DNA from 3 places in the Robertmurraya mangrovi genome. Region 3 is predicted to be linked to each of the others. Evidence: riboswitches for the same ligand, from Rfam matches in the RefSeq annotation. Region 3 holds a riboswitch; each other region holds the start of a gene.

Region 1 (10,517 bases), on a different contig from region 3:
ATGTGGACAGCTTTTTGTCTAATTGATACTAGTTACTTCATCAATCACCATTTCTTTTATTAGCAATGTGTAATGATCAGCAAGGGATAGTTCTTCTCCGTTATCTAGGTATCTTATGTATGGCCTTTGTAAGTTGCCGATAATTTTTGTCACAATGGCTTTACGATTATTATTTAATAACACTTTTGTGCCAGGTATGTAATGAGGGACTTCTTGAACAAAAAGCTTTACTAAGTCAGTGGTGAACATGGTGCCACTTTTAGTCATAATATACTCCATCACTTCATGTGGTGGAAGCCCTTCTTTTGATAACATATTTTCGTATAAATTTGCGATTCCACACACTTGGGCAAACTCGTGGATTTCCCCTTCTTTCATCCCTCTTGGTTTCCCGTTTCCATCAATAGTTTCATGGTGACCATAAGCAACGTGAGCCGCTAATAGGCTAATTTCTCTAACTTTCCGTAAATATTCAAAACCTACCACCATATGATCCTCAACCCGATGAGTTAATGCTTTTCCAATATCATGTAAAAGGGCACCCATGGCTAAATCTTTTAATTGCATTTGCGAGATGCCAAGCTTTCTTCCTATTTGTAAAGATAATAGTGTAACGTTCACAGCATGGGCGTACTCTCTTAGTTCCTCAGCAATAGAAGAAGTAGGGATTAAACATATAGCTTTACGTTTCCCCACTTCGTTTACTAATGTTATGACTAGTTTTTGTAATTGGCGAATAGGTAGTTCCTCTTTATTTGCGATTGCTTTAAAAGACATTTGTAATGTCTCAATAGCATCCATCCAAGTTGGCACATCTACCATTTCTTCCATAGAAATTCCAAAAGAAATAGAATCTTCAATGAATAAATAACGAATATCCATTGCAATTAATTTTTTTAAATAAGTAGGGTGGATAGCACGTCCAGCAGCAAGCAAAACTCTTTTATGCTTATCATATATCGGCCTAGCCAGCTGCATCGTTTTATCGTTGTACTCTTCTACGCTAATAAGTCTCATTTGCTGTCTCCTATTTTTATCTTTTTTATCTTTTATCCCAGTATCATTAATTACATTATATTCCTTCGTATCTCTAAATAAAATAAGCTTATTGTAGTATATAGTAGAATTCAAGATTGGCCCTTCGTTTCCCTTCAGAATATACCATATTAAGGTGTGGTTACTATTACCAAATAGGATCCATTGATTCCTACTTCCCAAAAAAACAGCCAACACTCGAGAGCATGGCCGTTAGCTTTAATATTCTTTTGCTTATCTCTCACCTTGGTCCGTTAAAATTATCGGTCCGTCTTTTGTAATGGCAATCGTATGTTCATATTGAGCGGAGTATTTTCCATCAATGGTTCGTGCAGTCCACTTATTGCTATCCATTTTCGTTTGATACTCTCCTACGTTAATCATCGGTTCAATCGTGAACACCATGCCTTCTTTGATTCTAGGACCTTTGCCAGGCAATCCATAGTGAGGAACGTTAGGGCTCTCATGAATGGTTGCACCAATTCCATGACCGACAAAGTCTCTAACAACCGAAAATCCTTCTGCTTCCGCATATGTCTGTATCGCATGACCGATGTCACCGATTCGATTCCCAATTTGAGAAGCCTCAATTCCTTTGTATAGAGATTCTTTTGTCACTTCCAATAGGCGTTTTGCTTCATCGGAAACTTCTCCCACTGCATATGACCAAGCAGAATCTGCTAACGCACCATTTAGGTTAACCACCATATCAATGGTAACAATATCGCCTTCTTTTAAAGGCTCTTTCCTTGGAAACCCATGGCAGATTTCATCATTTATACTAGCACAGGTTGCATATTCATACCCTTTATATCCCTTTTGTTCTGGAGTTGCTCCATGTTCTTTTAAGTATGCATCCACAAATTCATCAATCTCTAGGGTTGTAATACCCGGCTTTATAAGTTTCGCAATTTCTTTATGACAGGATGCCAATAACTCTCCTGCCTTTTTCATCATTTCAATTTCCCTTTGTGATTTCAAAACAATCATTCTTTTCCCTGCCTCTCCTTTAAACAATATATGCAATAAGTTTTCATTTCGTCTTCCTTAATATTATCGTTGTAAAAGAGGAATATCAAAATTTTGAATTCACTTTTCATTGAACAACCGATGTCAAATTTTGTTGAAGTGAGAGGATTTATAGTTAATCAAACGTTTGATTAAATTTTAATAAAACCCCATGCTTATTAGAATTATATTAATCTATCCATGCAAAATATGTAGAATTTAAATAAAAAGCTGTGGCTTAAAAAATCACCTCAGCCTTGATTTTTTATTTAGCTGACAGGTACCTTACACCCCATTATTTCTTCAAAATGTTTAAGGGAAATTAACTCCTCATCCATATATTCATTTAATCCCCATGTTTGATTTAAAAACACTCGAGCTATGATTAATTTTCTATCCCCACCAATAGCCGCATCTTTTAAAGCAACAACACTCTCGTATATCTTTGTCATTAATTTTGCAACACGTTTGCTATGGTATGTCTGGATATCCACGTCCCCTTTTGACAAGAACACTAATAATTCTTTTAAGCTTTCAATCCCTTTGTATATAGGTTCTGTATGTTTAACTAATGTTTCAGGAAGAGCTTCAAGTTCTTTTAAGACCGTTTGTAAAAACCATTCGTGAACTTTGTATTTTTTTATTAACCTAAAAACCTCTAAACCTAATATATTAGCTGTCCCTTCCCATACCGTTAACACTTGGGCATCTCTTAACAGTCTTGGAGTTACGAAATCCTCAATATAACCATTTCCACCGTGCATTTCAATTGCTTCATGTGAGAAGTGTATAGCTTGCTCTGCTGATTCCATCTTTAACAAGGCAATTAGTAGTCTGTTCATGGCTCTATCTTTTTCTGAGATAGCCGAATCATCCCCGACCATTTGATCAAACATGGCAACTAGAGAAAAAACAGCAGATGTCTCTACCTCTTGCTTTGCAGCTAGTTTTACTAAACTTTCCTTTATCATAGGAAATTCTGCTAAGTACTGACCAAATGTATGACGTGTAAAAGCATATTTTTTAGCTTCAAGAAATGCCCTCTGCATAATTCCTATCGATGCAATTGCATTACAAACGCGAGATAAGTTTAGAGCTTCCATCATATAGTAAAAGCCTCTACTTGAATCTCCAACTACAAATGCTTCTGCCCCGTTAAAAACAACTTCTGCAGATGGAACGGCCCTTACTCCGAGCTTATCTTTTAATCTTCTAATTTCTAGATGATTTAATTCCCCGTTATCTTTACGCCATGGAACTAAAAATAAACTTAATCCTTTTGTTCCAGGAGGGGCACCTTCCATTCTAGCTAAAACCATTGCCACCCCGCATTGCCCTGCATTTGAGGCAAAATATTTCTCACCATAAATACGATATTGTCCATTTTCTAATACCGCTTTTACCTCATTTGCCCCTACGTCAGATCCCCCTTGACGTTCCGTTAAAAAGGTTGCTCCTTCAAACAACTCAACATCACCCGTTGAAACAACATGCGGTAAATATTTTGATTTAAGCTCTTCATCTGCATAATGATCAATCAAATAGGCTGTAGCCATTGTTAAGGTTACAGGACAATAAAATCCGGGTTCGGTTTGAGATAACAAATATCCTTGTGCATAGGAATAAATGTAGTTCCCTTTATGACCTAATTCAGGAATTTCCTTATGTACATAACCAACAATTCCAGCGTGATAGGTTTGCTCAACCGTTTTCTTGTAACCCTCGTTCACCCACACATGAGAAATATCATTTCCCATCTGATCATACTTAATCAGCTTAGGTTGCCCTTCTCGGTCCGTGTGGGCTGCCCTCTCATCAATCTCCGTTCCACAAAGTTCTCCAAACTGGTCTAACTCTTTGTCTGCCCATTCAAAAAAGGACTCATCTAAATATTGTTTAAGAATAAATTTCAAATTAGGATCTTCGTTATAAAAGTTCATCGTTCATCACCCTTTTAATAAAATAAAAACATTAACAAAATATTCTGTTAATTAATTATAACATTTCTATTAACACCAGACTTACCTATAAATGTAATTCACTACTTTTTGTAAACTAGTAATATAAATAGTTAACATTTGTGATAAAATAGTTATAAAATCACATAGAACAATCTGTTCTAAATATGGAACTATTTGAATTTATTTGATATGATTAAATTATATATAGACAAAGGTGTGTGAGACTTTATGATCGGTGATCGCGTTAAGAAACTTCGCCAAGAAAGAAAACTATCCCTATCAGAATTAGCTGAGCAAGCTGGGGTCGCAAAGTCTTATTTAAGTTCATTAGAACGTAACTTACAAAGAAATCCTTCTATACAATTTCTAGAAAAAATTTCTGCTGTCTTACATGTACCTGTGGACCATTTAATCCATGAACAGCCAAACAAGGATGAGTTAGATTCTGAGTGGCTTAAAATTGTAAAAGAGGCAATGGATTCCGGGGTATCAAAGGATCAATTTCGTGAATACCTTGAGTTTAATAAATGGAGAGCCAATCAAAGTAAATAAATGTGAAATAATGATATACTATGTATTGAACCTGTCTTGGCAGGTTTTTATTTTTTTCAAACAAAGGCTGTATTCGTAATGATTATTGTTATTTGTAAAAATCCAAAAGCCGATTTTTACCCTTAATAGTTAAAGAGTGCTACAAATTTAGATGGTAAGGCTTTTTCTAAAACTGATAACCTTTTAAGCCCAATAAAGCATGATATATTATAGGCAAAATTATATATGTGAGAAGCAACAAAGTTTTAGAAAAGAGCCTAAACAAAAAAGCATTTCTCAAAAGAAATATCCCTTTTAAGAAACACTTAGCTTTAACAATATTCATCTGTCTATAGCTTTAGCGATTCTCAATAGTCATTTCCTTCATGCCATTTTGACTTAGAAATTCTTTAATGTCTTCTTTTTGTAACCCTAACCTCCTAGCCTCTAATATCAGCTGCATCCATTCAAAGTCAAGTTCCTCGATGACCACTCTAGATTCAATCACATTCTTTCCCCCCAAAATACGATTCGTATTCCAGGCAGTCCAGCCATCATAGCGCTAGTTTCTAACTACCTTAGACCCGAGACTTTGCGTCCCTACCTTTCAATAGGTTTGCCTTTTTCTGTATCTAATGACTTGCTTCCTTACTCCCTATTTATAGTTTACTAGGTTCGGTTCATTATCATGCGGGTTTTTTGTCAATTATAAATATTTTGTGAACTCCTTTCTTCTACAATTCTTGTCATTTTTATACAATATTACGCTATCATATTCTTTATAAAGGTAAATAAGTCAAAAAGTCACTAGGGGGATTTAGACTTATTTGCTATTTTTCATCGAATAATTTTTTTGAACTTTGTCTCCATATAGGACTTTAGTCATTGACAAACTTGTCTTTTTGTTTATACATTTTTAACTTCTTGCTAGACATATTCACATGTATCCTTTCAAAAGTGATGGCATCAAAGAACGGATGATTGGTTAAATCGTTCCCACAAATCGGACAGGCCCACTCACCAAACTCACTACTACTATAAGAAGATCTTAGACACTTATCGCAATCTTTACGGTACATTCTCCTCACCTGTCTTCATGGTTTTTAAAAGCATGTTAACAAAAGAACCTTTATCACAAACAAATCAATCAGTGTTCGACCTAATGAACTTAGGATCATCCAACAAATCTTCTTATACTAAATATGCAATCAAAGTAGATTCATTCTAGGTAATAACACCTTCCTTACTTCAGTTCCTTAGACCTAAGAACACACCAAAACGTTCTTAATAATGAATTATATATTCTATTTTATTGGTTTCATCTATAAAATAGAATGGCACTCAGTTATTTTTGTTCATTTTATCGAACGATTAAATGTAAAAAAAACACTATATTGAACAGGGTAAACAAAAAAAAACGAGCCTTTATTAATTCCTAAGGCTCGTCCAACATATTTTTATTGTTTATTTAGGCTTACTGCGATTTGCGCTCCTACTTCTGCATTGTGTTTTACTAAGGCAATATTGGCTGTCAAGCTAGCTCCTTCAGTCAGTTCTTTCACTTTTCCTAATAAGAAAGGAGTAACCTTTTTCCCAGCAATATTATTTTCCTTTGCTTCTGCTAACGCTTGCTCAATAATATTTGTAATGAATGATTCCTCTAGTGCATCTTTCTCCGGAATTGGATTAGCAATCACTACTCCACCATTTAGACCTAAGTCCCATTTCGTTTTTAACATTTTTGCTGTTTCATTTGCATCTTCCACTCGATAATTTACATGGAAAGGACTTGTTCGAGTATAGAAAGCTGGGAGTAAATCTGTTTTATATCCGATAACAGGAACACCGTGAGTTTCAAGATATTCTAGTGTTAATCCAATATCTAAGATGGATTTTGCACCTGCACAAACAACGGCCACATTAGTTTGAGCTAATTCTTGAAGGTCCGCAGATATATCCATTGTCGTTTCAGCTTCACGGTGAACCCCTCCGATTCCACCTGTAACAAATATTTTAATATCTGCTAATGCTGCACAAATCATGGTAGCAGAAACAGTTGTTGCACCATTTTTCTTGTTAGCCAACAAGTACGGTAAGTCTCTTCTACTTGCCTTCTCCACTTCTTTACTTTGAGCTAAAAACTCTAATTCTTCATCAGACAATCCAATTTTTATCTTTCCATTTAATATAGCGATAGTAGCAGGTACCGCTCCCTTTTGGCGAATGATTTCCTCAACTTCTTTTGCTGTTTGTACGTTCTGTGGATAAGGCATTCCATGTGAAATAATCGTTGATTCTAGAGCAACAACGGGCAGATTTTTTTCTCTTGCTTCAGCAACCTCTTTAGAATATTCAAGATAATTATTTAACATATTTATTCTCCTTTAAGGAAATTTTATTTAAAAATATTGACTATTTGTTTCCTCTATTTTACTTGGACTCAAGTTAGAATTAACCGTTTCTTTTGATTGTAAAGTTAAGATCGAACAGGTCATTCCAACTTTACATGCATTTTCAATATTTACCCCTTTTAATGAAGCATACATAATCCCGGCTACCAAGGAGTCTCCAGCACCTGTTACGTCTACCACTTCTACTTTAGGAGGAATTAAAACCCCTGATCCAAGATCTTTCGTATAGTAGATTAGCCCTTTATCGCCTCTTGTAATAATGACTTTCTCTACGCCTTTTTCCATGATGATCTCAGCGGCTTTAAATAAATCAGCTTCACTGGAAATTTTATAACCTGCGAGAGCTTCTGCCTCGTCTTGGTTAGCAATTAGCCACTTAACACCTTTTAAGCTTACTGGAAGTCGCTTTACTTTCGGTGTGGAAACTGTTGTTATACAAACGGGAATATTCTCTATTTCACAGCGAGTGATTATTTTCTCTAAAACATCTGCTGGGAAGTTTGTATCTATCATCACCAGTTCTGCAGAAGCAAAGTAACCCCACTTCTCATCTACAAAATCAGGATTAATGGAATCATATATAGACATACTAGCAAATGCCACTTGTAATTCTCCATCTTTATCAAGAACAGCTGTGTAAGTACCTGTTGATTGATTAGGAAGTTTTTGTGAAGGATCTACTTCTACAAAAGTTGCTGTTTTTTCGAGTAGCCATTTCCCCTCATGATCCTCTCCAACTACAGTCATTAAGGAAACATCTACATCCAGTCTCCCCAAATTCTCAGCTATATTACGTGCCACTCCACCACAAGAGGCGGAGCTATTAACAGGATTAGATGTGTGATTAACTAACTCTTCTAGCATCTGAAACTTTCTATCAATATTTGCTCCTCCTACGCAAAGAACTCTCTTTTTCTTTGGGATTACATATGCTCTACCTAGGAGTTTTCCTTGCTTTGTTAAAGAAGATACATAACCTGCAACAGCTGAACGAGATAAGCCAGTCTTGTCCGCAAGGTCATTTTGTGAAATAAAAGGATCCTCTTCAATGAGATTCAAGATTAAAGATTCTTTTTCACTCATGGTTTATCGCTCCCAAAATTATTAACAACACATGTCCTTATTATAAACAAATGTCTAAAAATGATGCAAGGTATTTTCTAACAAACCTTAATTTATGTATCGATAATAGCTTTACACGTATTGTCAATATTGATTATTGAATATTTCGTGAATAATAATTGTCTATAATGTGAACTTTGTCATATAATAATACCAAGATAATCCAATACGAAAGGGGTATTTCCATGACGGTGATTCATGTAATTAATTTTACAGTTCCGATTGCATGCATGTTTTTAGCTGGTGTTTTATTAGATCGTATGTGCAAACCGGAAGTACCGAAACAAGAAGTTAACGAGTAAATAAATCTATCAATAGTTTAATTACGAAAAGACGCATAGGTTTATACCCCATGCGTCTTTATTTTTAATTATTAATTTCTCGGTAATATAAGTATTTCTACACGTCTATTCTTCGCTTTACCTTCAGTCGTTTTATTAGAAGCAATCGGGTTAAATTCCCCAAATCCCTTTGCACTAAACCAACTAGGATCTAATTGATCGTTTTCCAACAGAATCTTCATAAAATTAATCGAACGCATCACACTTAATTCCCAGTTTGATGAGAACCGTGCATTCTTGATGGGAACATTATCCGTATGACCACTAATAACAATATTTCTAGGTGGACTCATGACTAACAAGTCTGATATTTCTTCAGCAATTTTTAAGTCCTGTCTTCTTACTTCATCACTTCCTGACTCAAACAACACGTTGTCACGAATCATTACTAGTAACCCTTCGTCAGTCATGGTCGCTTCAAGTTGGTCACTTAACTTCTTATCTTTTATGTAAGAGTTAACCTTTTTCTCAATCGACTCAAGCTCTCTCTTATCTGCTTGTTTAGCCAACATTTCCCGTTTTTCTTGATCAATCTTTGCTTTCTCTTTTTTATCCGTTTTCTCTTGATCTTCTTCTTTTTCTTGCTCATCAGGTGCAGCAGCCTTATCTTCTGGTATTGGACTCGGATATTCGAATATTCCCGTACCACTAGAAAATGCTTCATTAAATACTTCTGACATTGCTTGGAATTTTTTTGCGTCCAACGAACTCATGGAGAAGAGTACGATAAACAGGGCTAGTAAAAGTGTCAATAAATCCGCATATGGAATTAACCATGACTCATCAACGTGCTCTTCATGATGATGCTTTTTTCCCCGCTTACTCATCTTTCTTCACTTCACCTTCTGCAAGGATTTTTTTCCTTTCACTTGCTGGTAAATAGGACGCTAATTTTTGTTCAATAACCCTTGGTGCTTCCCCTTCTAGGATGGATAAAATTCCTTCAATCATCATGTGCTTAATCTTTGATTCTTGCTTTGACTTACGTTTTAATTTGTTCGCAAATGGGTGCCAAAGTACATACCCAGTGAAAATCCCTAAAAGCGTTGCAATAAATGCCGCACTAATGGCTTTTCCTAATCCATCAATATCATTCATATATTTTAACGCGGCAACCAGACCTACTACCGCTCCTAAAACCCCTAGAGTAGGAGCATATGTACCGGCTTGGGTAAAAATTAATGCACCGGCTTGATGTCTCTCTTCCATTGCTTCAATTTCTTCTGTCAATACATCACGAATGTAATCCGCACTTTGACCATCAACAGCTAGAGATAAACCATTTTTCAAGAAATCATCATCGATTTCATTCGTTTTTGTTTCTAACGCAAGTAAACCTTCTTTTCTAGCAAGTTGAGCCCAATCTGAGAACATCTTAATTAACTCAACGGGATCCATTAGCTTTTTTTCTTTAAATAAGATTCCAAAAAGCTTGGGTACCTTTTTTATTTCATCGGTTGGGAAGGCAATGGTTACTGCCCCTGCTGTTCCTAGTAAGATGATTAGAATCGCTGCTGGATTCAACAACGCTGCTGGACTAACTCCTTTAAAAAACATACCTACTAGAACTGCTACAAATCCTAAAATGAGACCTATTAATGACGTTTTATCCATGAATGTTCACCTGTCTTTTTCTGTTATGACTAAAATACTAATCTATTTATAGTTTAAATGTACTAAAAATAGTTTTTAATTGTAAATAAAATCTCTTATTTTTATTTATTTCGACAGATTCCTACTTTTTTTAAGGGATATTTATTTTATTTTTTATATAACTGTACAGGACATTGTAGGAATAAAGGATTAACCTCGTTTCCTCTAACTATAGGAATAAATTACTATTTACTATTGTTAAAAATATAATAAACTACTAAATGAATACATTTGTACTTTACTCTATTAAACAACTAAATTGTTTGTGAATATCGTATAGTACAAAGGATCTAAGGGGGTCAACATGGAGGCTATTCAGACTTTAAAAGCGAATGATATCTCGAAGAAAAATACACTGATGCTTGTCAGTTTTTCCATATCATTAGTCAGTGGTCTATTATTTACTATTTTATCAAACGATGAACTGCTCAAGATGATACTTTATGGTGGGGAGT
Region 2 (10,517 bases), on a different contig from region 3:
GGGCCAACATCTGGGCTTAATGTAGATGGACAACACAATCATATTTGGGATACTTGTGTACCAACCTTTATCCATTACAATATTCCGCTTATTGTATTTGGTTGGATTGCGGCAATGGTATTATAATTTAGACAGCTTCTCTTTTGGGAGCTGTTTTTGTATTATAGGTAAATAAAGGTTGTTAACATATGGATGGTGAAAAAAATGTACTTTGGAAAGGAACGTAAGAATTTAGACAGTCGGGTTCCACCGGATCAGAATGTTACCACTGGATTTCCTGTCCTTCATCACGGAAATGTCCCTTATTACTCTGATATGTCTAAATGGAGTTTAAAAATATTTGGGGCAGTTGAAGAATCAATTATATTCAGTTATGAAGAATTTATGAACTTACCTCAATATGAGTATACGAATGATATTCATTGTGTGACGGGTTGGTCTAAATTAGATAATGTTTGGAAAGGGATCTCTGTAAAAGAGTTGTTGAAACATATATCCATTTTAGAAGAAGCTAAATATGTTATTTTACATGCTGAAGAAGGCTGGACAACAAACCTACCATTAGAGGATTTCATGAAAGAGACCAGTTTACTTGCCCATAGTCATAATGGTGAAATCTTAACGCCGGAACATGGATTTCCGCTTAGAGCGGTCATTCCCCATCTGTATTTCTGGAAAAGTGCTAAATGGGTAAGAGGAATTGAATTCTCGGCAGTTGATAAGCCAGGATTTTGGGAAAAGAATGGCTATCATATGTACGGAGATCCTTGGCGTTCACAGCGTTTTGAATGGGATTAACAAAATAGAAAAACATATAGAGGCTCACTGATTCTTTTTGCCTCTATTTTTTATTTACAATAGATCTCATTGATAAAGGGCTTTTGGCAGTAATTGTCGAAAACTACATAGTTATAGTAGTAAATATTTCATGGTAGGTGGATATTGTTTATGAAACGTAAACGTAAGATTGTTATTTTCGTATTATTACTCCTAATAATAGCAGCATTTGTTCCAACTCCTTATTACATTTATGAGCCTGGTTCAGTAGAAGAACTATCTGCAAAAGTTAATGTTGAAGATGGGAATAAGAACGCTAAAGGTCATTTTTACCTCACAACTATATTTTCAATAGAAGCTAGTAATATCTATCACTTGGCTTATGCATTACTTACCCCTTATACAGAAATTAAAAAAACTAGCGAGGTTCAAGCAGATCTATCGGACGAAGAATATTCAAATTTACTGTCATTTATGATGAGAGATTCTAAACAAAATGCCATAGTAGCAAGTTTTAATCAAGCTAATGTTAAAACAAATATTAATTATCAAGGGATTTTTGTAAAAGGTATTAGAGAGGATTCCAAGGCTAAAGGGGTACTTCAAGTCGGAGACATCATTACGATGGTTGATGGGAAAAACATAATAGAAGTACAAGAGTTTACTAGATATTTGGATGAAAATAAAAAAGTAGGAGATTTAGTGAATTTAGCTGTTCAAAGAAATGGTAAAACCGTGACAAAAGAAGTCGAGGTTATAGGTCTACAGAATGAAAAAGTCGGTCTAGGAATCATTCCAGAAGAGGATTTTACCGTTACAACAAATGATAAGAAAGTGGAGCTGGATAGTGAAGATATCGGAGGTCCTTCTGCTGGTCTCATGTTTTCTTTAGAAATATTTAATCAGCTCACATCCATTGACTACACAAAAGGCTATAAAGTTGCAGGAACGGGTACAATAGACCATATGGGTAATGTAGGTCAAATAGGTGGGATTAAGCATAAGGTCACATCAGCATCCAGAGAAGGGATAGATATCTTTTTTGTCCCCAAAGACATCAATGAGGTAGATGCAAATGAAAAAGATGCTTTAGAAGAAGTGAAAGAAAATAACTATACCTTAAAAGTTATACCCGTAGCCTCTCTAAAAGAAGCTGTAGATTATTTGAAAACAATTCCAGAGAATAAGAAGTAAGGAGAAAGCTGTCTGTACTATCTATATTGATAGTAACAGACAGCTTTTTTTAGCATAAGCTTATCATTGGACTGTTAAAGTTCTAAAACCTTCTGCTAAATTCTATACCTTTAAATCTATCGTTTGCCCCGAGGTAGGATGGGGTGCTTGAAGCATCTGGACAAGTTGATTTTGGTCCTGTTGGGCAGTATCCATTACCTTCTTTAGTAGCGATATACTCACTTTTTCAGCAAGAGCCGCTTGGTTCATACCTATTGATAATGCAGGTATATTCAAAAAATCACCTCCCATCCTTATATCGACTAATTCTTACCATTTATCAGTCTTTAAGAAATTTTTATTGTGGCCTGGGAGGAAATGACTATTTATGTGTAAATTTGTTGAAAATTGTTGTAATTATGATGCTAAAGTTTTATATTTTAATTATACAAGTGTAAAAGGGCAAACTTATTGAAAAATAAGGACGCAAAGCCACGAGTCTAAGGTCACGGAACTATGACGGTCGGGTTGCCAAAAAGGATTGGATCCTTGTTGCACATAGGTTAATGGTTGTATCTTCCGTTGTAACTAAGTATCCACCAATCTTTTTTTTGAACTTTTTTTATCTTAAAATTGGAAGGTGGAGGCTTGCAGTGGGTTTATTATTTGGTACAGTTGAGTATTTTGAAAGTGAATTAACGAGTGGCAAACAAACGGGAAATGAAGTCCCTTCCCAAATCTATTTAAATTTAGAAAAAGAAATAAGGTTTGATTTTATTTGCGACGAACAATTACGATCACAATGTTTACAAAATTTAACGATTGCCTATAAAAAATTAACCGATTCTAGATTAGCTGTTTAATAAAGACATTAAAGCAATACTCCTGGAGTGTTGCTTTTTTTATAAGGAAATATTAAACGATTTAATCTTCAAGTAATGTTACTAAATCATATGTGCTTATGTTTAGAAGTAAATTTAAGCCATATTCTTGTATAAGAGAACAGAACCATGCCTGCTTAGAATCGGTAAGAGAATTCCTAAAAACAATAGTGGTAAAACCGAGGTAACCTGAACTACTACTCTCTTCATAAACCATCTGTAGTTAGTCACTCCTTACGTTATATAGGATTTGATCTAGACGGAAGCCATTCCTTTAAGTAGATAGGTAACCCCTTCTTAGCCGTAAGACCTGTATGTCCACTTGGTAGTAACTCATATTTTTTATCCTCACTTGAGGCTAGCTCTACAATTGGATAGGTTTGCTCTTTTGGTACTAGTTGATCAAAGTCAGAAGCTACTACTAGTAAATTAGATTTGATATTTCTTAAATCAACTGTCTGATTATTAATTTTTAACTCTCCTGTGACTAACTTGTTATGTTTGCCTAAATCATTTACAAGTTGCTTTAATGTTGCTCCTGGGAAAGGAATATGGCCGCTTGTCCATTTATTAAACAATATCCATTTATCAACATAATGCTTCTCATACCCTCTATTTAACAAAGATAAGTAATGACTAAAATAAACAGGTGCGGTAACTAATCTAACTCCTGCTTCAATAAAGTTGGCGGGGATGAGGCCGATAGTATCAATGAATTCATCGAAGTCGATTTTTTCGTTTCTAAGTGCCAAAGCCCATTTGTCATAAGCAGGAACAGTAGAAAAATCAATTGGAGTAACAGTAAGAATCAAATTTTTAATGGGTTCAGTGGCAATGGCAGTGTAGATAGCTGCTAAAGTACCACCCAGGCAAAAACCCATTACCGTAATATCCTTCGCCTTGGAATGTGTTAAGGCTTTTTGGACACCTTTTTTTATAAATCCCACAATATAATTATCTAAAGTAATATCTTTGTCCTCGTATCTAGGAATTCCGAAATCGATTAAATACACATCATATCCTTCATCCACAAATGCTTCTATCAAGCTTATATTTGGGCTTAAGTCGAGGATAAAAGGTTGGTTCACTAACGAGTAAACTAGAAAAAGTGGTGTTTGGAACTTTTTCTTTTTTGCAGGATAATACCATAGGGTTGTCTTATTCTTTTTCCAAATGGACTTTCTAGGAGTAGTAGCAGAGGGAGGTTCGTGACCTCCGAACACACTCCAAAAGCCTTTCCAACGTAGTATCTCTTTATTTCCTTCCACTAGTATTCTCCTTTTTAAGAGCAGTCAACAGAGAATCAAGATTACTAGAAGAATGATTTTGCAAGATTAAGTTCAGTTTTTTAATTCTTTTAAGGGATTTTTGTTGGTTTGTTGAAATATTTTCATTACTATTATCGAAGTTTTCAATGGTTGTTAAATGTTGAGTTTCGTTTTCATCCAGTTTATCGGTAATGTTCGAACCCTTTTTTAATTTTCTTACTAATTCATTTAATTGATTGATCTGCTCTTCTATTGCTTCTAATTTCTCTTCGTTTTGAATAGTTAACTTTGCAAGGGAAGCAACGTCACCCTTTGTTGGAAAGTTAAAGGGGATAGATAAGGTTTCCACTTTCTCTTGGATGTTTTTAATAGCCTTTGAATAGTGACTGCTCTGATTACTAAATAATTGAATAATTTCCTCTTTGTTTAAGCATTCTTTTATCCACTCATTTATTTGATATTCAGCTTTTGCTCCTAACATCTTCAATAATTTATAAAATTCATCTTTATCTGCCATGTAATCACCCTTTTTAACATTCTTTTTTCAAGGAGAAAAGATACTTCTAAGTACCGTTTAAGCTACTATATGCTTAAGAACATGATGAACCCTGTCTCCTTTTAAGCCTCACTATATTATAGACAAGCATGTTTAAATACGTGCCAAAAATGGGGCTTGGCCTTTGCCTTTTTATTAAGTTGGATATAATAGGATAAATTTCGCTAATGATGAAAAAATAACTATAGTGGAGAAGAAAGTGAGGATAAACATTTGGATGAGCAAAGTATAAGGGAGGTTCTAGAATATATGGGATTTTGGAGTCTAGCTGCTGGTCTACCTTATAAATTGTCACTACACAATTTAGTAGAAGATATCGACCCTGATGTTCTAGAGCTATTTATTGATTTATATGACATGGAGGATGAAGGGACACTATCATGTAATCATTTTTTATTTCACTTACGAACATTTTTATATACTTACAAATACAATGATTTGCCTTGTTTTAACTTGCCCCATTGAATACATAAAAAGCTTCAATTAGAGAACAATATAGTTGAATGGACAAAAGGAGGGATACATATGGATAAAAACGCAAGAGGTTATGTACAGGACACTGTCTCTTCATTAAATGAAGCTAAAAGCAGTTTACAGCAGGCATTAAATACAGTTGAAAAAGGTTCTAACCGTGACCGTATTGAACAATCAATGGAAGCCGTTAATCAAGCACTTCAGCAATGTGATCAAACGGTTGATATGTTAAAGCAAGTATAAAAATTAAAGATCTTAAAAGCTAACCAAAGGGTAACTTTCCGAGGTTAGCTTTTTTATATGGTCAAATATGAAAAGGCTTTCTTCTAAGGACCCCTTTATATAATCACCTCTTAGCCCACTCCAAATGGGTACTTGCTGCATATGAAGTAGTGTAGGGTAATGTTTAGAATGAAATAAGGAGGTAACCCAATGTATCATGTTAGAGGTCCACAATATCATCAAAATAGCCGCTTTTTCTTTGGAGCTCCATTTTTGGGAGGTTTATTAGGAGGAGTTGCAGGTGGATTAATAGGTGGAGCGTTATTGGCCCCTCGTCCGGTATTCTACGGTGGTTTCCCGCCATATGCTTATGGTGGATTCCCTGGATATGGATATGGCTATGGCTTCGGTGCACCTTATATTTAGGTAAATATAGATAAAGAATGGTTTAGGGTAGAACGAACAAACTCGTAACAAAATGGCCTAAAATCCGAAAAAGCTCTCTACTTTGTAGAGGGCTTTCACTGTTTTACATCCATCTCAAGCTAAGGGTTAAATGACAACAGTCAATATTATTCGTTTTTGAAGTGAAAATTAGCTTTAATCCATCAGGTGTATAGGATATTTCAGGCATGGTTTGAACCCCAGTTGACTTAATCATACTAGTGACTTTCTCCATTTTTGACTCTTGTGCAGCACTCATTAACTCGGAAGAAAACTCCCTTGAACTAGACATTCTTTGTAACAACAAACTAGCATCTTTCATGATTAATTCCATTTGCTTTGCAGAGGAAATAAACTGAGTTGGATTGACTGAAGGGAATTGACGAACGTAATGATATGGATAGTAATAGGGAGAGTAGTAGATTTGATTGTTTGAGTGTATGTAGTGATGACTTTGAGAAGGCGTGTAACGCATTCGATTGGATGGATAAAAATTATACATTTATTCATCCCCTTTCTAAGTTCTCTAAAATTCTCCTTTATTAACATATGAATTTACAGGCTTATCTTATTCTGGCTTTAAACCCTTAGATTCCTTTTTATATTAAGTATGTATTCTTTTACATTACGTTACATAATACAGAATAAAAGATAATTGAAGGGAAATAGAAAGAAAAGTGGAATTATTAAAAGAGAGGCTTAGTTAAGTTTGAAGGGAGCAAGCCTTTATGGAACTTGATTTTATATTAAAGTTAATAGAAGAGGGCGGATACATAGGGCTATTTCTTTGGTTGTTAGTTGGAGTATTTATTGTTCCCGTTCCCAATGAGTTAATCGTCATGACAATAGGACTTGCAGCATCGTTGCAAGTATTAAATCCAGTAATCGCCTTTTTTGTAACTTATTCAGGAATTATTACAACTTTAACCGTTAGTTATTTGCTAGGAAAATATGTGGGAAGACCTCTTTTATCAACGATTGAAAAAAGAGAAAGGTTTTCAAAAAAACTCGAAAAGTCTAAAAACACGATGGATAAATATCACTCCTATTCATTGTTGTTAAGTTGTTTTCTTCCAGGGATGAGAATCTTAGTGCCATTTTTATATGGCACAGCTAAAATCCCATTTAAAACATTTGCCCTATTTGCCTATAGTGGGGCGTTAATATGGCTGATGATTTTCTTTAGCTTAGGATATTGGTTCGGGGATCATAAAGAGAAAATTGTTCAGCATGAAAAGGAAGTCTTCTTTTTTATTGTCATAGCACTATTTATTTATATCGTGCAAAAAGTAATTAGAAAAAAGAAAAAGGAAAGAGTTAGGGCCTTGTAAGAAACGGGCACTTGAGTGCCCGTTAGGTTTATAAGCAATGGAACACTATGGCTCCTAATTTAATATTGATCGCGGTGTTCGAATAAATCAATAGCTCCGAGTACAATATGAGCTAATCCAAAACCAACGACAGTATTAGAAATCATTGAGTCAACATTTCGGTTTTGTTTTAGTGCAAATCCAGTGGCTGTTACAGCTGTTCCAAGTACTGTTGGGATTAGTCCTTCGCGAACTCGATTCATTCGTTATTCACCTCTTCTAGTTATTGTCCTAGCTGGACATATATAGTTTGTCCAATAATAAGTTTAAGTTATATAACAAATTAAGGAGGAAAATACAGTGGATATTAATAAAACACTTATACATGCACTAGGAATAGAAATTACGAAGTTAGAGAAGGGGCTTGTTACGGCAACGATGCCAGTTGATGAGAGGACAAAACAACCTTTTGGATTATTACATGGGGGAGCTTCTGTTGCTTTAGCTGAAACGGTAGCTTCAATTGGTGCATATGAACTTGTAGATAAGCAAAGTGAAGTAGTAGTAGGTTTAGAAATTAACGCAAACCATATTAGAAGTAAAAAGGATGGATTTGTGACTGCAACTGCTACAGTATTACACCAGGGACGAACTACAATGGTTTGGGATATTAAAATTACGGACGAAGAAGATAAATTAGTATGTGTTTCCAGATGTACGATGGCGGTTATTAAGAGAAAATAAAACAGCTCAGATTAGAGCTGTTTTATTTTGTTTGAATTTCAAATAAATTTTTGAGCCTACTATGATAAACCGTTGAAGGCGTTAGCTTTAACATTTGGTTTCGAATAGAACATAGAAAAGGAATATCAATTTGTGCAATCTTACCAGCTAATCTTGATTCTTGAATAATTTTTCTAGAACGGTCTAATCTTTGTTCTTCATATTTTATAAACACGTTATTTATCTCTTTCTCTTTCTCAAAGCAAAGAGCAAGAGATAAGGCATCTTCAATGGCTTGACAAGCACCTTGCCCCATATTTGGGGTAGTTGCATGGGCGGCGTCCCCTAATAGTATAATGTTTCCGAAATTATATCGAAATAGCGGATCAAGATCATAAATGTCGTGACGAATTACATTCTTATCGTCTGTTCTCTCCAAAACTCTTGGGATTGGATCATGATATGCCATGAAATTATATAGTAAATCTTTAACTTTCCATTTAGTTAGTTCTGAGTCATTTGCTTGCCCATTTTTCAGTGCATACCAATAGATTCGATTATTAGATAATGGTACAATGCCAAACCTTCCTTTTGGGCCCCATGTTTCTGTAAAAGCCTTTGGTATGGAATCTGGACAGTTCTCTATGATTCCGCGCCAGCAAGTGTATCCTGCAAAGCGTAATTGCTTGTGAGGAAGTAATTGTTTTCTAACAAAAGAATGGATCCCGTCGCTTGCTATTAAAAAGTTAGTCTGTTCTTCTGAACCATCTTCAAAGCATAGCTGGATTGTGTAATTTTCCCTCTGAACAAGTTGTACTAGTTTCTTATTATAAATCACTGAACTAGGTTCTATAGCCTCGGCCAAAATTTTTACTAAGTCATGACGATGAATAAAGGTGTAATTTGGAAGGGAATCAGATTTATAATCTAGTACAGTCAGTTTTTTTCCTAGTTCTGAGTAAATCGTACATTGATTGGTTGAGAAACTAGCTTCTCTAATTTGCTCTCCAACTCCTAAATAATCAAGGGCTCTTAGTGCATTTCCCCCTAAAACAATCCCTGCTCCGGCTCCATGAAATTGCCCTTGTTTTTCGTAAATAGATACTTCTATCCCTTGCTTTTGAAGAGCTAACCCTGTACATAAGCCACCAATGCCTCCTCCAATAACAGCAATCCTTTTGTTCACAGTTATACTCTCCTTATATCCAGTTTATAAATATGGCTGTAATGAGGTTTACCAAAAGAAGACATTCTGTAATTAACTATAAGTCATTCGTTAATGGAAAGGTATGGATAAATTATGAACGAATGCTAATGAAGTTGATGAGGATAAAAAAATGACCATGAATGTAAGTTATTCATGGTCATTCATATTAACTTTTTTCTAAAGTAGATGCTTTTTCTTTTGCTAACTTCAAGTCATCTTGAACACTTTTGTCCCACAACTTGACTCCTGAGTTATATGCGGCTCTAGCTATTAAATGACCAGCAACAGGGGAGGTAATGAAAATAAATGCAATCCCCAGAATTAATCTAGAGTTGAAATGTCTATCTTCTAAGAAGAAGTAGAAGAATGTTCCTAGCAAGATTAACATAACCCCAAGTGTAGCGGCTTTAGAAGCCGCGTGTGTTCTTGTATAGACATCGGGTAACCTAATTAACCCGATTGCAGTTACAATGCTTAAAAATGCCCCTAGAGCAATTAACATGCCAATGATAACTCTAACGATCTCGGTCATGTTCAACGATAACCCCCTTTTCAAGATATTTTGAGAAGGCTACCGTACCGATGAAAGCTAGAATTCCAATTAAGAGGATAACTTCTAAAAAAGCACTCGTTTTAAGTTTTATGGATACGAGAGCAATTACGGCAACTAAGCTGATACCGATAGCATCTAAAGCAACAACCCGGTCTGCAACCGAAGGACCTTTTATCACACGATAAATCATCCCAAGCATTGAAATCGTTACAGCTAAAAGAGAGACTGTAATAACTGTACTAAGCATTATCGGCTCACCTCCATAATCGCTTTCTCAAATGTATTCTTAATACTTAAAATGGCTTGTTCAGCATCCTCTAGCTCCATTGCATGAATATATAAAATTTTATTATCCATTGATACATCGACCACTAGTGTACCTGGTGTAAGGGTAATTAAGTTAGCTAAAACGGTAATTTCCCATTCTTCAGTCAGCTCTGTAGGCAAAGCAAATATTCCAGGTGTAACATTTAACTTCGGTCGTAAGATAACTTTTAATACAGAGATATTGGCTAAAATTAACTCTTTTATAAAAAGAAAGAATAAATTTAGGACGGCAACCACTCGTAATAAATAAAATCTCGAGTGGAAAAAGCGTCTAAACATAAAGATGGTCAATAAGCCAAAGAAAAACCCTACTAAAAAGGTAACCGGATCGTAGGATACCTTTAAGAACATCCAAACAAAGGCTAGAAATAAGTTTAATAATATTTGAAAAGCCATATTTATCGCTCCTTCAAGACTGCATCAACATATATGTCTGGAGTCATTAATGTTTCTACAGCCTGCATGATATACGGATAAATTGCTTCCGATCCAAGTCCGTACAAAGCAGATAAAACTACAAGTATAATTGGAGATATAAGCAGCCATTTGACTGGAGCTTTTTCTTCCCCTTCATAATTACGATGAATTCCCCAGAAACCATT
Region 3 (10,517 bases):
GGACCTTTCTCAGTACGTTCATCGCTCAGGAAGAACAGGCCGTTTTGGTGCAGAGGGAACTGTTATTTCATTAGTGACTGAGCGTGAAGAAAGAGAACTAAAGAAGTACTGCCGTGAGATAAATGTGGAACCTCAGAAGAAGAGGTTTTATAAAGGTCAAATAGAGGATAGCCAAGCTTAAATCATGTTTGATAAATAATGAAATACGTGCTCAATGGACCTTGGGGGTCTCTTTTCCTGGGGTCTATTTGCTATTAGTTCCGTTTAATGTACATAAATTTTTACAGTCTGCCTGTTAGAAAAAAATTCGAGGTGAATCAATATGAAAAGTGGAGTAATTAGTCTAGGAGAGGCATTAATTGATTTTATCCCAATGGATGAAACAAACCTTGTCTATCAAAAAAGTCCTGGAGGAGCACCTGCGAATGTTTCAGTAGGAGTGGCCAGACTAGGACTGCCTTCAGCATTTTTAGGGAAAGTTGGACAAGATATTCTCGGCAAATTTTTAAAAGAAACGTTAGAAGGTTATGGAGTAAATACAACGACAATGGCCATGAGTGAGGAAGCTAGAACAGGAGTTGTATTCGTTACCCTTGGTGAAGGCGGGGAAAGAAGCTTTGACTTTTACATTAACCCAAGTGCAGATACCTTTTTATCCACGGGTGATATAAAAGAAAGTGATTTCAACTCTGCTCGAATTCTGCATTTTGGTTCCATTTCGCTCATTCATGAACCATCTAAGTCCGCTACGCTAAAAGCTATAGAACTTGCCAAGAAGAACGGTGTGCTCATTTCATATGACCCGAACCTGAGATTGGGATTATGGGAAAGTGAAGAACAGGCCAAAGAGAGTATTATGGAGCTTCTATCTGAGGCAGATATTTTAAAGATTTCTGAAGAAGAGCTAGAATTTTTAACAGGTGAGAAAGAAATTGACAAGGGAATTGAAAAGCTGGCTCCTTATCATATTCCCTTTATTGCCATTACCTTAGGGGCAGAGGGAAGTGTTCTAGTAACGCAAGCGGGTAAAGTGGAGGTTTCCGCTATGAAGGTGGAGGCTGTGGACACAACGGGTGCGGGAGACGCATTTGTTTCTGGGATGCTTTATTGTCTTCATGAGCGAGAAAAAGGTTTAGAGGATTGGAGTCTAGAGGAAATGAAAGAGCTAGGTCGCTTTGCCAGTGTTTCAGGGGCTTTAGCTGCTTCAACGAAAGGTGCTATGACAGCTCTTCCAACACTTGAAGAAGTGAGAACCATCTTATCCCGTTAATAAGTATATTAGAGGGCATCCATATAATAAGGATGTCCTTTTCTAGCTTTGAGTAGGTATCCAGTATTTTTTATTTGACGGAATTGCTAGAATATTTTATAAATAAAGCATCACAAGATGAAGGGGAACACTTTTACTATGGAAAACTCACGCCTAAAGAAATTACATGATGAATGGCTAGTTGAAGCAACAATAGATGAAATTCAAGAGAAACTAGCTAATGGTGAAATATCATCAAAAGATCTAGTGTTAATGTATCTATATCGAATTGGCCAGTATGATAAAGACAAAATTAATTCTATCTTAGAAGTAAATCCAGAAGCACTACACATTGCAGCAGCTCTTGATGCAGAAAGAAAAACAAAAGGTCCAAGAGGCCCTCTTCACGGAATACCGGTGCTAGTAAAAGATAACATAGATACAGCTGATCACATGCATACTAGTGCAGGTTCTCTTGCTCTTGAGAACTCTTATGCCCTTGAAGATTCGCATGTTGCTAGCTTACTTCGCGAGGCAGGGGCCATTATTCTAGGGAAAACGAATATGACAGAATGGGCTAATTTTATGACTGAAGGAATGCCTAGCGGTTATAGCTCTAGGGGCGGACAAGTCTTAAACCCGTATGGACAAGGGAAATTTGATGTAGGTGGGTCAAGTGCAGGTTCCGGTGCGTCGATTGCGGCAAACCTCGCTACCGTTGCAGTAGGTACGGAAACTTCAGGTTCGATTTTAAGTCCTGCAAGTCAAAATTCCTTAGTCGGAATTAAACCGACAGTCGGTTTAGTAAGCAGAAGAGGGATCATTCCTATTGCTCATAGCCAAGACACGGCTGGACCAATGACAAGAACGGTAAAAGATGCAGCTTACTTACTGAATGTCTTAACGGCTCATGACGATAGAGATCCGATTACATTAACGAATGCGAAATTAGTCAATGTAGACTTTACTCAGTTTTTAAACCCTGAAGGATTAAAAGGGGCACGTGTAGGAATAGCAAGAGAAACGTATTTTGACTACTTAAAAGATGGACAGAAGGTAGTGTTGGAGCAAGCCATTGAGAAGCTTAAAGAACTTGGTGCTGACGTTATTGAAAATATAGTGATTCCTTCCACCAAATATGAGTGGAGCTATGATGTACTTGGGTATGAATTCAAGTCTGATCTTAATGCATACCTTAAGGGCCTTCCGTCGTACGTCCGTGTACGCACGCTTAAAGATGTCATTGACTTTAATAATCAAAACAGTGAGCGAACTTTAAAGTATGGCCAAAAAATATTAGAAGAAGCGGAAGCTACATCTGGAACCTTGACAGAGGAAAAATATCTTCAGGCTTTAGAACAAGATATATACCATTCCACTGAACAAGGAATTGATTTTGTATTAGCAGAACACCAGTTGGATGCAATTTTGTTCCCTAATAACTTTGGTGCTGGTATCCCAGCAAAAGCTGGATATCCATCCATCACCGTCCCAGCTGGTTATACAGAAGAAGGAGAGCCAGTGGGAATTACTTTTACTAGCCATGCTTTTAGTGAAGGAAAGTTAATCGAGCTAGGATATGCATTTGAACAAGGGACCAACCACCGTAAACCACCTGAGTTATAAGTTAAAATCTGGTCTATAGCAATATTGTATAAGGCGATTCTCGGTAACCCATACTACCATTGAAGTATCCAAAAAGGAGACGAGGTACATGGGAAGAACCAAACTTGGAAATGCTAACGCACAAAGGAACAATAACAAAAAACGAGGAAAAACTAGCTCAGAACTAGTTGAATTCTCAACAACAGAAAAAGATGAAATCATCCCTAACAAACCAGTAGGGAAATAGGATCGTTATTTTTATCCCCTCATAATTGGAGGGGATATTTTATTTACTATATGGTTATATTTTTAGGGCCATTTTCTTAAGATTTTAATCTTAACTACATTAGAACACCTGAGTTGATTGTAGCGGAAGGCACTTGACTCCAGCAGGAAATAGAGAGAATGGGAGACCCCACAGGCGGTAACGCCGAGGAGGCTCCCATCTCTCCCTGCGGAAAGCAAGTGCCTGGAGCGGAAAGGAACGGGCAACATAATTAAGTCTTTTAGAAATAGAAAGGTTGGTAACTTTTTACTTATCAATTTCGCCCTAATAACTTACTTTTAACCCATATAATGGATATCCAAATTCACGTTTTGTCCATGTTAAATAGGTCCATAATCAGCTATAATTAGAAAAAATAACCGAAAAAGGCAAACTTGTTGAAAAGCAAGGACGCAAAGCTATGGGCCTAAACGAGCAATGTTGCTTGCATGGTTGCCAAGCTGCCGGACTCCTTCAAAGGATGTCTTGGCATCAATGGAGGAGTAGACAACATGAACAGTAGAATCAACAAACTTAGCCTCATTTTCTTATTAGGACTTGGATTAATGCTATCAACCATACCTTCAAAAGCAGAAGCAAACGTTAGGGCACCACTCTCAACATGGCTATGGGATACAGCTAAAATCCAGACTAAAGGTGATGAAATACTTAGCTTTTTAGAAAAGCAAAATGTGAAACAAGTATACCTACAAGTCAACTCACAAATTCCCGTATCCGCCTATAAACAGTTTATAAGCAAAGCTTCTAGAAAATATATAAAAGTTCATGCATTAGATGGGGCACCTGATTGGGTCTCACCAAATGGTGGACAACATTTAAAAAGCATGTTTGACTGGCTTCGTGCTTATCAAAGACAAGCTTTACCACAAGAACGTTTTTCCGGTGTTCATCTTGATGTTGAACCATATTTACATTCTAGTTGGAACTCGGATTATGATAACTCAGTACTGGCTTATCAAAAAATGCTTTCTAATGCCAAGGTCTATTCGGGGCAATTAAAATTACCTCTTGGAGCAGATATCCCCTTTTGGTTTGATGAAAAAATGTACAATAATTCTTACGGCAAAGGGGACTTAGCGAGCTGGGTCATTCGAAATGTTCATTATATCTCAATTATGGCCTATAGAGATCAAGCAGTAGGTCCAAATGGAATTATTGAGTTAGTAAAAAACGAAGTGAACCTAGCAAATAAACTAGGAAAAGCTATCATCATCGGAGTTGAAACAGGACAATCCTATGAAGCTCAATATGTGAGCTTTTATGAAGAGGGGCAAGCATATATGTTTAATCAGTTACAGCTTGTTCAATCAGCTTACTCTAAAGTTAGAAATGTATCGTTTGCGATTCACTATGTAGATAGTTGGATGGCAATGAAGCAGTAAACGTCAGGCCGGATACGGTCTGGCTCTTTTTTTGGCAATAAATAATAAAATTACCAAAATTTATTATCTACTACCTTGCAATGTTCACTACTGTATATTATTATAGTAGCTGTGGAAAATATTACTAAGTATTAGTGGCTATTGATTAATATCTAATAGTGATTAAAACAGAGTAGAGGATGTGTATTCCTTGAATGTGCAATTTAAAAAAGGTGTTCTCGAGTTGTGTGTGTTAATTCTGATTTCAAAAAAAGATCAGTATGGATATGAATTAGCTCAAAATATCTCGAATAAGATTGAGGTGGCTGAAGGAACACTTTATCCGTTATTAAGAAGGTTAACAAAAGAGGATTACTTTACAACTTATTTAGCAGAATCTACTGAAGGACCTCCTAGAAAATATTATTCAATTACAGATAAAGGCAACGAATATATGAAAGATTTAGTAGATGATTGGAAGCAATTCTCTAATGCAGTAAATCAATTTATTGAGGAGGGACTTCATCATGAATAATGAATTTTTAAAAAGACTTGAGACACTGTTAAGTAAAGTTCCAGAAAGTGATCGACGGGAAATGCTATACGATTATGAGGAACACTTTCAAATAGGTTTAGCCAATGGGAAAAGTGTGGAAGAGTTAACGGCTGAATTAGGAGATCCGTATGTCATAGCGAGAGATTTACTGGCTGATTATCGAGTAGGTAAGGATGAAGTTGTACAACAGACAGAGGAGCAAGTTCAAGAACAAGTACAACCTTTTCAAGAACAAATTCAACCAGAACAACAACCGCAACCTAGCCAACAAGAAGTAAACAGTAAAGAATTAACTATGGATGAAAAAGCAGAGCTGGCAGCACTTAAAGCTGCACTCTATAAACCAGCACCTATTCCAACTCCGATGGGAACATCTGAGCCGACAAGATCAACATCAGGTCGTAGTGCGTTTGGTTCTTTCATGGTAGGAATGAGTTTACTGTTGTTTAATCTTATTTTTATCGTAGGACCGGCAGCAGGAATATTTGCAGCTTATATTTCTATTTGTGCAGTAGCCCTTGTGTTTACTTTGTCACCTTTAGTGCTTATTTCTTCCTCGTTTCTAGGTTTTAGCCACGAAAGTTTAGCGGTAAACTTTTTCGTATCACTCGCTTTAACTAGTTTAGGTATGTTAATGGGAATCGGTATGATGTATGTTGGAAAATATTTATTTAAGGGATTAGCAGGGTATACAAAATTAAACGTTAGAATGGTGAGAGGAGGTAGAGCGGCTTGAAAAAATTTGTCCTAACATTAGTTGTACTATTTGTTATTGGAGTCGCAGGAACACTTGTTACTCTAAATGTGTCAGGTGGATTCTCCCTAGAAAAATATGATGTAAACGATAAGGTAACGGTTAATAATCAAAATATTAATGATATCAACATCAAGTTATCATCAACTGACATTACTGTACTACCTACATCAGAAAATGAGATTTCAGTAGAATTAAAGGGAAAAATTAGTAAGAGGTTAAAAAATGATTTGAAACTTGATGTTAAAGAAAAGGGTAATACTTTAGATATATCATTGTCAGGGGAAGATCAAATCAAGTTTAATATTGGAGTTCTTATTGTTGAAACCGAGGTAAACGTTTTATTGCCTGAAAAAATCTATGAATCTATAAATGTTCACACTTCTTCAGGAGAGATTGCGATTGAAGGGCTTCAATCAAAGGACTTTATTCTAGATGTGAGCTCAGGTGAGATTATTGCTGAAGATTTAAAAGCGGAAAGAATAATGAAATTTAGTGCTACTAGTGGCGAGATTAGAACAAAGAATACTACCGCTGAGAAAATTGAATTTGAAGCCAGTAGCGGAGATTTCATTGTTCAAGATCAAAACTCGAAGGAGTCTACTTTTATTGTTTCGTCAGGTGATATGCAACTAACGGATGTAACAGGAAATATCCAATTGGAGGCTTCGTCAGGAAGTATTTCCATATCAAACAAAGAAGTATCTGGTAACATTACAGCTGATATCACAAGCGGTGATGTAGAGGTGGAATTTAGAAACAAACCTACTTCTCTTGCCATTGATTTTCACGCAAGCTCTGGTGATGGAGTTGTGAATTTAGATGGAGTGACTTATGAGGAAAATTCCGAAAATCGTATTATTGGAAAAATTGGTACTGGAGAATATTCCGTACGAGTAAATGCTTCTTCTGGAGACTTTGTCTTACGTTAATCAAAAAGGGGTGGTCTAATTCAGACCACCCCTTTTTGATTTAATAAATAACTCTCCAATTATGATTACAAGTGGCCTCAACGGTACCTTTTTTTGAAATATATTCAGCAATCAGTTCTGCCATATCTTTCTGAATTTCCTTTACAACTGGTTTCCCTTTATACATGGTATAGTTACCGCCGCCACCTGCCCGGTAGTTGTTCATTACCACTTCATATTCCTTATTCAGCCCCACCGGCTTTCCTTGATAAAGCAAATTAGCAACTCGCTCACCAAAAGGTTTACTAATATTAAATTCGTATTCGATTCCTTCCCACATGTCATAATTATAATGTTGTGGCTTTGGTTCAATAAAATCAGGATTAACAATGATCTTTTTATCGTTATCTAAAGTAAAATAGCTAGCACTTAATTCGAGTGCATCTTTAATATCCTGTCCTGTAATACGTATTACTTTTAACGTGTTTGGATAGATATAGTTTGAAATAATATCACGCATAGTTACATGCTCGCTAAAACCAGGAGATTCATTATTTAGTAGTGCTGTACAGGAAATATCTACTTGTGCAGCATTCATCTGTACTTTATTTAGGAATTCTATTAAAGGATGATCACCGAGTCGTACTTCGTTTGCGCTCCTAATCATCATATCTCCTCTAATTTTTCCGACTGGCTCATCAAGCCATGTTTGAGTTCGCGTTTCTTGTTCGTAAGATAGTGCTAATATTCTTTCGTCAGCAACAACAGAATCAGTTACATCTAGTAACTCCGTCTTTGTATCTCCTATAAGCCATTTTCCATCCAGACGTTTCAACTGGATTTCAACTTTTCCTAAAGATTGACCATTAAAACTTGGTTGAAGGACACATCTCCCATTCACAGTTGTAGCAATTTTCCGATGCTGATGTCCTGTTAATAAAACATCTATTCCATCAATTTCTTGACACATAGCAAAAGCTTGATTTTCACCTGTTAACGCTTCTGTTGGCTCACCCGTAACAAGGTCCCGCTCAAACCCACCATGATAGGAAACGACTAAAATATCATAGGTTTCCTTTTCTTGAATATATTTCACCCAGTGCTTCGTTGCTTCCAAGGCATCTTGAAATAGAATTCCTTTTATATGCTTAGGGTCTTCCCAATTTGGTATGTAATGTGTAGTTACACCTAAAACAGCAACCCTTAAACCATTCGGATACTCTTTAACCATATAAGGTTTTCCAAACAAAGGTTGGTTAGTCTCTTGATTTAAGAGATTAGCAGACAGCCATGGAAAAGAAGATTGTTTGATGGTACTGTTTAATAATTCCATCCCAAAATTAAATTCATGGTTCCCAATGACGGCTGCATCATACTTTAACTCATTTAGTACGCTAATGATGGGATTATTATTGTCTGCAACAAACTTAGCAAAATAGTAGGTCAATGGAGTACCTTGGATGACATCACCGTTATCAATTAATAAGTGATATTCATACTGGACTTTTTCCTGATTAATAATCGTGGCGAGCTTGCCTAAACCAGCATTCAACTTTAAACGATTACCGTAACTGGTCGGAAAAATATTTCCGTGAATATCACTTGTTTGTAAAAGTGCGAATGTACAAGTAGATTCTTCCTTCACCAATCCTGAGTCCCTCCTTTTAAACATAAGGTAGATTTTCTTCTTAATCTAGGGCAATAGAATACTGTCTTTATCTCCTAAGGTAAAAGAAACTATACTTCTTTGAAGTCTGAATAGAAAATTATACGGATTTCATTATACAATCTCTTACTGGTATTTTATGTTAAGATAGGATTATTTAAAAAGTTTTTATTTATTCAATCTCTAAAACGTGGGATACATTCGTGCTAGTAGGAGGAACGCAATGAACAAAAATCTGTTAAATAAAATCAATCAAATCCAAGCAGAAAAGAATTTTTCAGGCACCGTTTTTGTCCAAACTGGAGAATCTGTTATTTTTGATAAAAGTTTCGGATATGCCAATCGAGCTGAAAAAATAGAAAATCAATCGAACACTCGCTATGGAATTGCTTCAGGGAGTAAGATATTAACCGCTATTGCTATTGCTCAACTTGTTGAACAAGGGAAGGTTACTTTTAATACCCGTTTAAAAGAGTGCCTAAATATCCATTTTCCGCATTTTGATGAGAGTATTACGATACATCAGCTGCTCACACATACTTCCGGGATTCCTGATTATTTTGACGAAGAAGTGATGGATGATTTTGAGGAACTATGGATTCAAAGACCGATGTATCATATTAGGAGATTAAGAGATTTCTTACCGATGTTTGAGCTAGAAGCAATGAAATCTCAGCCGGGGAGTATGTTTCACTACAATAATGCTGGCTACATATTACTAGGTCTGGTTGTCGAAGAGTTAAGTGGAGTAACTTTTACTGATTATGTAGAAAAAAATATATTTAAGAAATGTTCAATGGATGCTGGTTATTTTGAGATGGATTCATTACCAGAAAGAACTGCACTTGGATACATTGACCTTCCTGATGGAAAATGGAAAACGAATGTATACTCCTTACCGGCAAAAGGAGGTTCAGATGGTGGAGCGTTTGTTACAGCAAAAAGTATGGCAGAGTTATTGGAAGCTTTGTTAAATGGTCTATTATTAAATAAAGAGACTACTAACCAATTACTCACTCCACATGCGAGTGTTAATGAATCTATTTCATATGGTTATGGAATCTGGATGAAACATGAGAATAGGAGCATATCCAAATATTATCTAATGGGTTATGACCCTGGTGTAAACTTTCGAGCAGCCTTTTACCCTGAAACAAATACAAAAATTGTCATTTGTTCCAATCAAGCAGATGGTGCGTTTGATATTCTTACTGGGATTGAAGATGAACTAAATATTAAATAAAAGATGAGCTTGGAGAATTCCAAGCTCATTTAATTTACTTCTTCACTGACCAAGGCGCTTCCGCTTTTCTTATTCCAAATCCACTTTCTTCAATGGATGTACAGCAGGACCATCCACCACTTCACCGTCATATGAGAATCTAGAGCCATGACATGGACAATCCCATGTACGGTCACCATGATTCCACTCTACTTCACAGCCAAGGTGAGTACATGTAGTATCAACGACATGTAACGTTCCATCTTGGTCTCTATAGCAACCAGCACGTTCTCCGTTAACCATGACAACGGCACCTTCATCATTACTAATATCCTCAAACTTTGTTGGAACGAATTCAAGCTTTCCTTTTACAAAATGCTTCGCCACATCTGCATTAATAGAAACAAACTTCTTAATGTCAGGATCTGCGTGGAATCTAGAAGGATCATATAATTTGCTGTAACGATTCTCTTTATTTAAAATGGTGTCACTTAAGAGAATAGCCGCTTGCGTACCGTTTGTCATTCCCCACTTATGATATCCAGTTGCCATTAAAATGGTTGGGTCATCATTCGTAATTGGCCCAACGTAAGGAACTTTATCGAGCGTGTACATATCTTGGGCAGACCAGCGATATAAATACTCGTCAATACCAAATACATTTTGAGAAAACTCTTCAAGGGCTAAATAATGCTTCATCGTATCTACACCTTGCCCGGTTTTATGACCATCGCCACTAACGAGCACAAGTTGCCCATCATCCATTGGAGTGGAACGAAGAGAACGAGTTGGTGAATCAGCACTTAAGTACATTCCACCTGGAAATTCCTTTTTTGTTTTTACTCCAATAATATAAGACCTTTCTACATACATCCTTGCAAAATAAAGCCCCTTTTTATCGCAGAAA

The links. A riboswitch is a leader RNA that binds a small molecule or an ion and turns the genes downstream of it on or off. The one in region 3 is predicted to bind cyclic di-GMP.
Region 1: another riboswitch for cyclic di-GMP. It lies ahead of SM124_RS17530 (anti-repressor SinI family protein); the one in region 3 lies ahead of SM124_RS20085 (amidase).
Region 2: another riboswitch for cyclic di-GMP. It lies ahead of SM124_RS10075 (hypothetical protein); the one in region 3 lies ahead of SM124_RS20085 (amidase).

What each region holds. Positions count from the first base shown of each region.
Region 1 covers NZ_JAXOFX010000014.1:27,765-38,281, reverse strand. The annotation lists gene SM124_RS17550 (HD-GYP domain-containing protein) at 19-1,017, opposite strand; gene map (type I methionyl aminopeptidase) at 1,270-2,025, opposite strand; gene SM124_RS17540 (acyl-CoA dehydrogenase family protein) at 2,313-3,983, opposite strand; gene SM124_RS17535 (helix-turn-helix domain-containing protein) at 4,233-4,556, shown strand; gene SM124_RS17530 (anti-repressor SinI family protein) at 4,894-5,043, opposite strand; cyclic di-GMP riboswitch class I at 5,074-5,166, opposite strand; gene SM124_RS17525 (hypothetical protein) at 5,414-5,614, opposite strand; gene SM124_RS17520 (pseudouridine-5'-phosphate glycosidase) at 5,993-6,907, opposite strand; gene SM124_RS17515 (carbohydrate kinase) at 6,935-8,029, opposite strand; gene motB (flagellar motor protein MotB) at 8,442-9,236, opposite strand; gene motA (flagellar motor stator protein MotA) at 9,229-10,023, opposite strand; gene SM124_RS17500 (methyl-accepting chemotaxis protein) at 10,367-10,517, shown strand, end outside.
Region 2 covers NZ_JAXOFX010000005.1:100,646-111,162, reverse strand. The annotation lists gene SM124_RS10095 (Na+/H+ antiporter family protein) at 1-126, shown strand, start outside; gene SM124_RS10090 (sulfite oxidase-like oxidoreductase) at 205-798, shown strand; gene SM124_RS10085 (SepM family pheromone-processing serine protease) at 949-1,971, shown strand; gene SM124_RS10080 (YjfB family protein) at 2,074-2,247, opposite strand; cyclic di-GMP riboswitch class I at 2,402-2,486, shown strand; gene SM124_RS10075 (hypothetical protein) at 2,604-2,813, shown strand; gene SM124_RS10070 (alpha/beta fold hydrolase) at 3,071-4,099, opposite strand; gene SM124_RS10065 (hypothetical protein) at 4,086-4,616, opposite strand; gene SM124_RS10060 (hypothetical protein) at 4,905-5,120, shown strand; gene SM124_RS10055 (hypothetical protein) at 5,181-5,372, shown strand; gene SM124_RS10050 (hypothetical protein) at 5,562-5,777, shown strand; gene SM124_RS10045 (YuzC family spore coat inner layer protein) at 5,881-6,297, opposite strand; gene SM124_RS10040 (DedA family protein) at 6,524-7,126, shown strand; gene SM124_RS10035 (asparagine synthase) at 7,186-7,368, opposite strand; gene SM124_RS10030 (hotdog fold thioesterase) at 7,466-7,849, shown strand; gene SM124_RS10025 (FAD-dependent monooxygenase) at 7,872-9,014, opposite strand; gene mnhG (monovalent cation/H(+) antiporter subunit G) at 9,202-9,567, opposite strand; gene SM124_RS10015 (Na(+)/H(+) antiporter subunit F1) at 9,551-9,835, opposite strand; gene SM124_RS10010 (Na+/H+ antiporter subunit E) at 9,835-10,311, opposite strand; gene SM124_RS10005 (Na+/H+ antiporter subunit D) at 10,314-10,517, opposite strand, start outside.
Region 3 covers NZ_JAXOFX010000019.1:13,219-23,735, reverse strand. The annotation lists gene SM124_RS20105 (DEAD/DEAH box helicase) at 1-181, shown strand, start outside; gene SM124_RS20100 (carbohydrate kinase family protein) at 323-1,270, shown strand; gene SM124_RS20095 (amidase family protein) at 1,409-2,875, shown strand; gene ypzF (protein YpzF) at 2,964-3,101, shown strand; cyclic di-GMP riboswitch class I at 3,498-3,588, shown strand; gene SM124_RS20085 (amidase) at 3,632-4,522, shown strand; gene SM124_RS20080 (PadR family transcriptional regulator) at 4,713-5,036, shown strand; gene SM124_RS20075 (HAAS signaling domain-containing protein) at 5,029-5,793, shown strand; gene SM124_RS20070 (DUF4097 family beta strand repeat-containing protein) at 5,790-6,743, shown strand; gene SM124_RS20065 (bifunctional metallophosphatase/5'-nucleotidase) at 6,784-8,367, opposite strand; gene SM124_RS20060 (serine hydrolase domain-containing protein) at 8,612-9,631, shown strand; gene SM124_RS20055 (FAD-dependent oxidoreductase) at 9,701-10,517, opposite strand, start outside.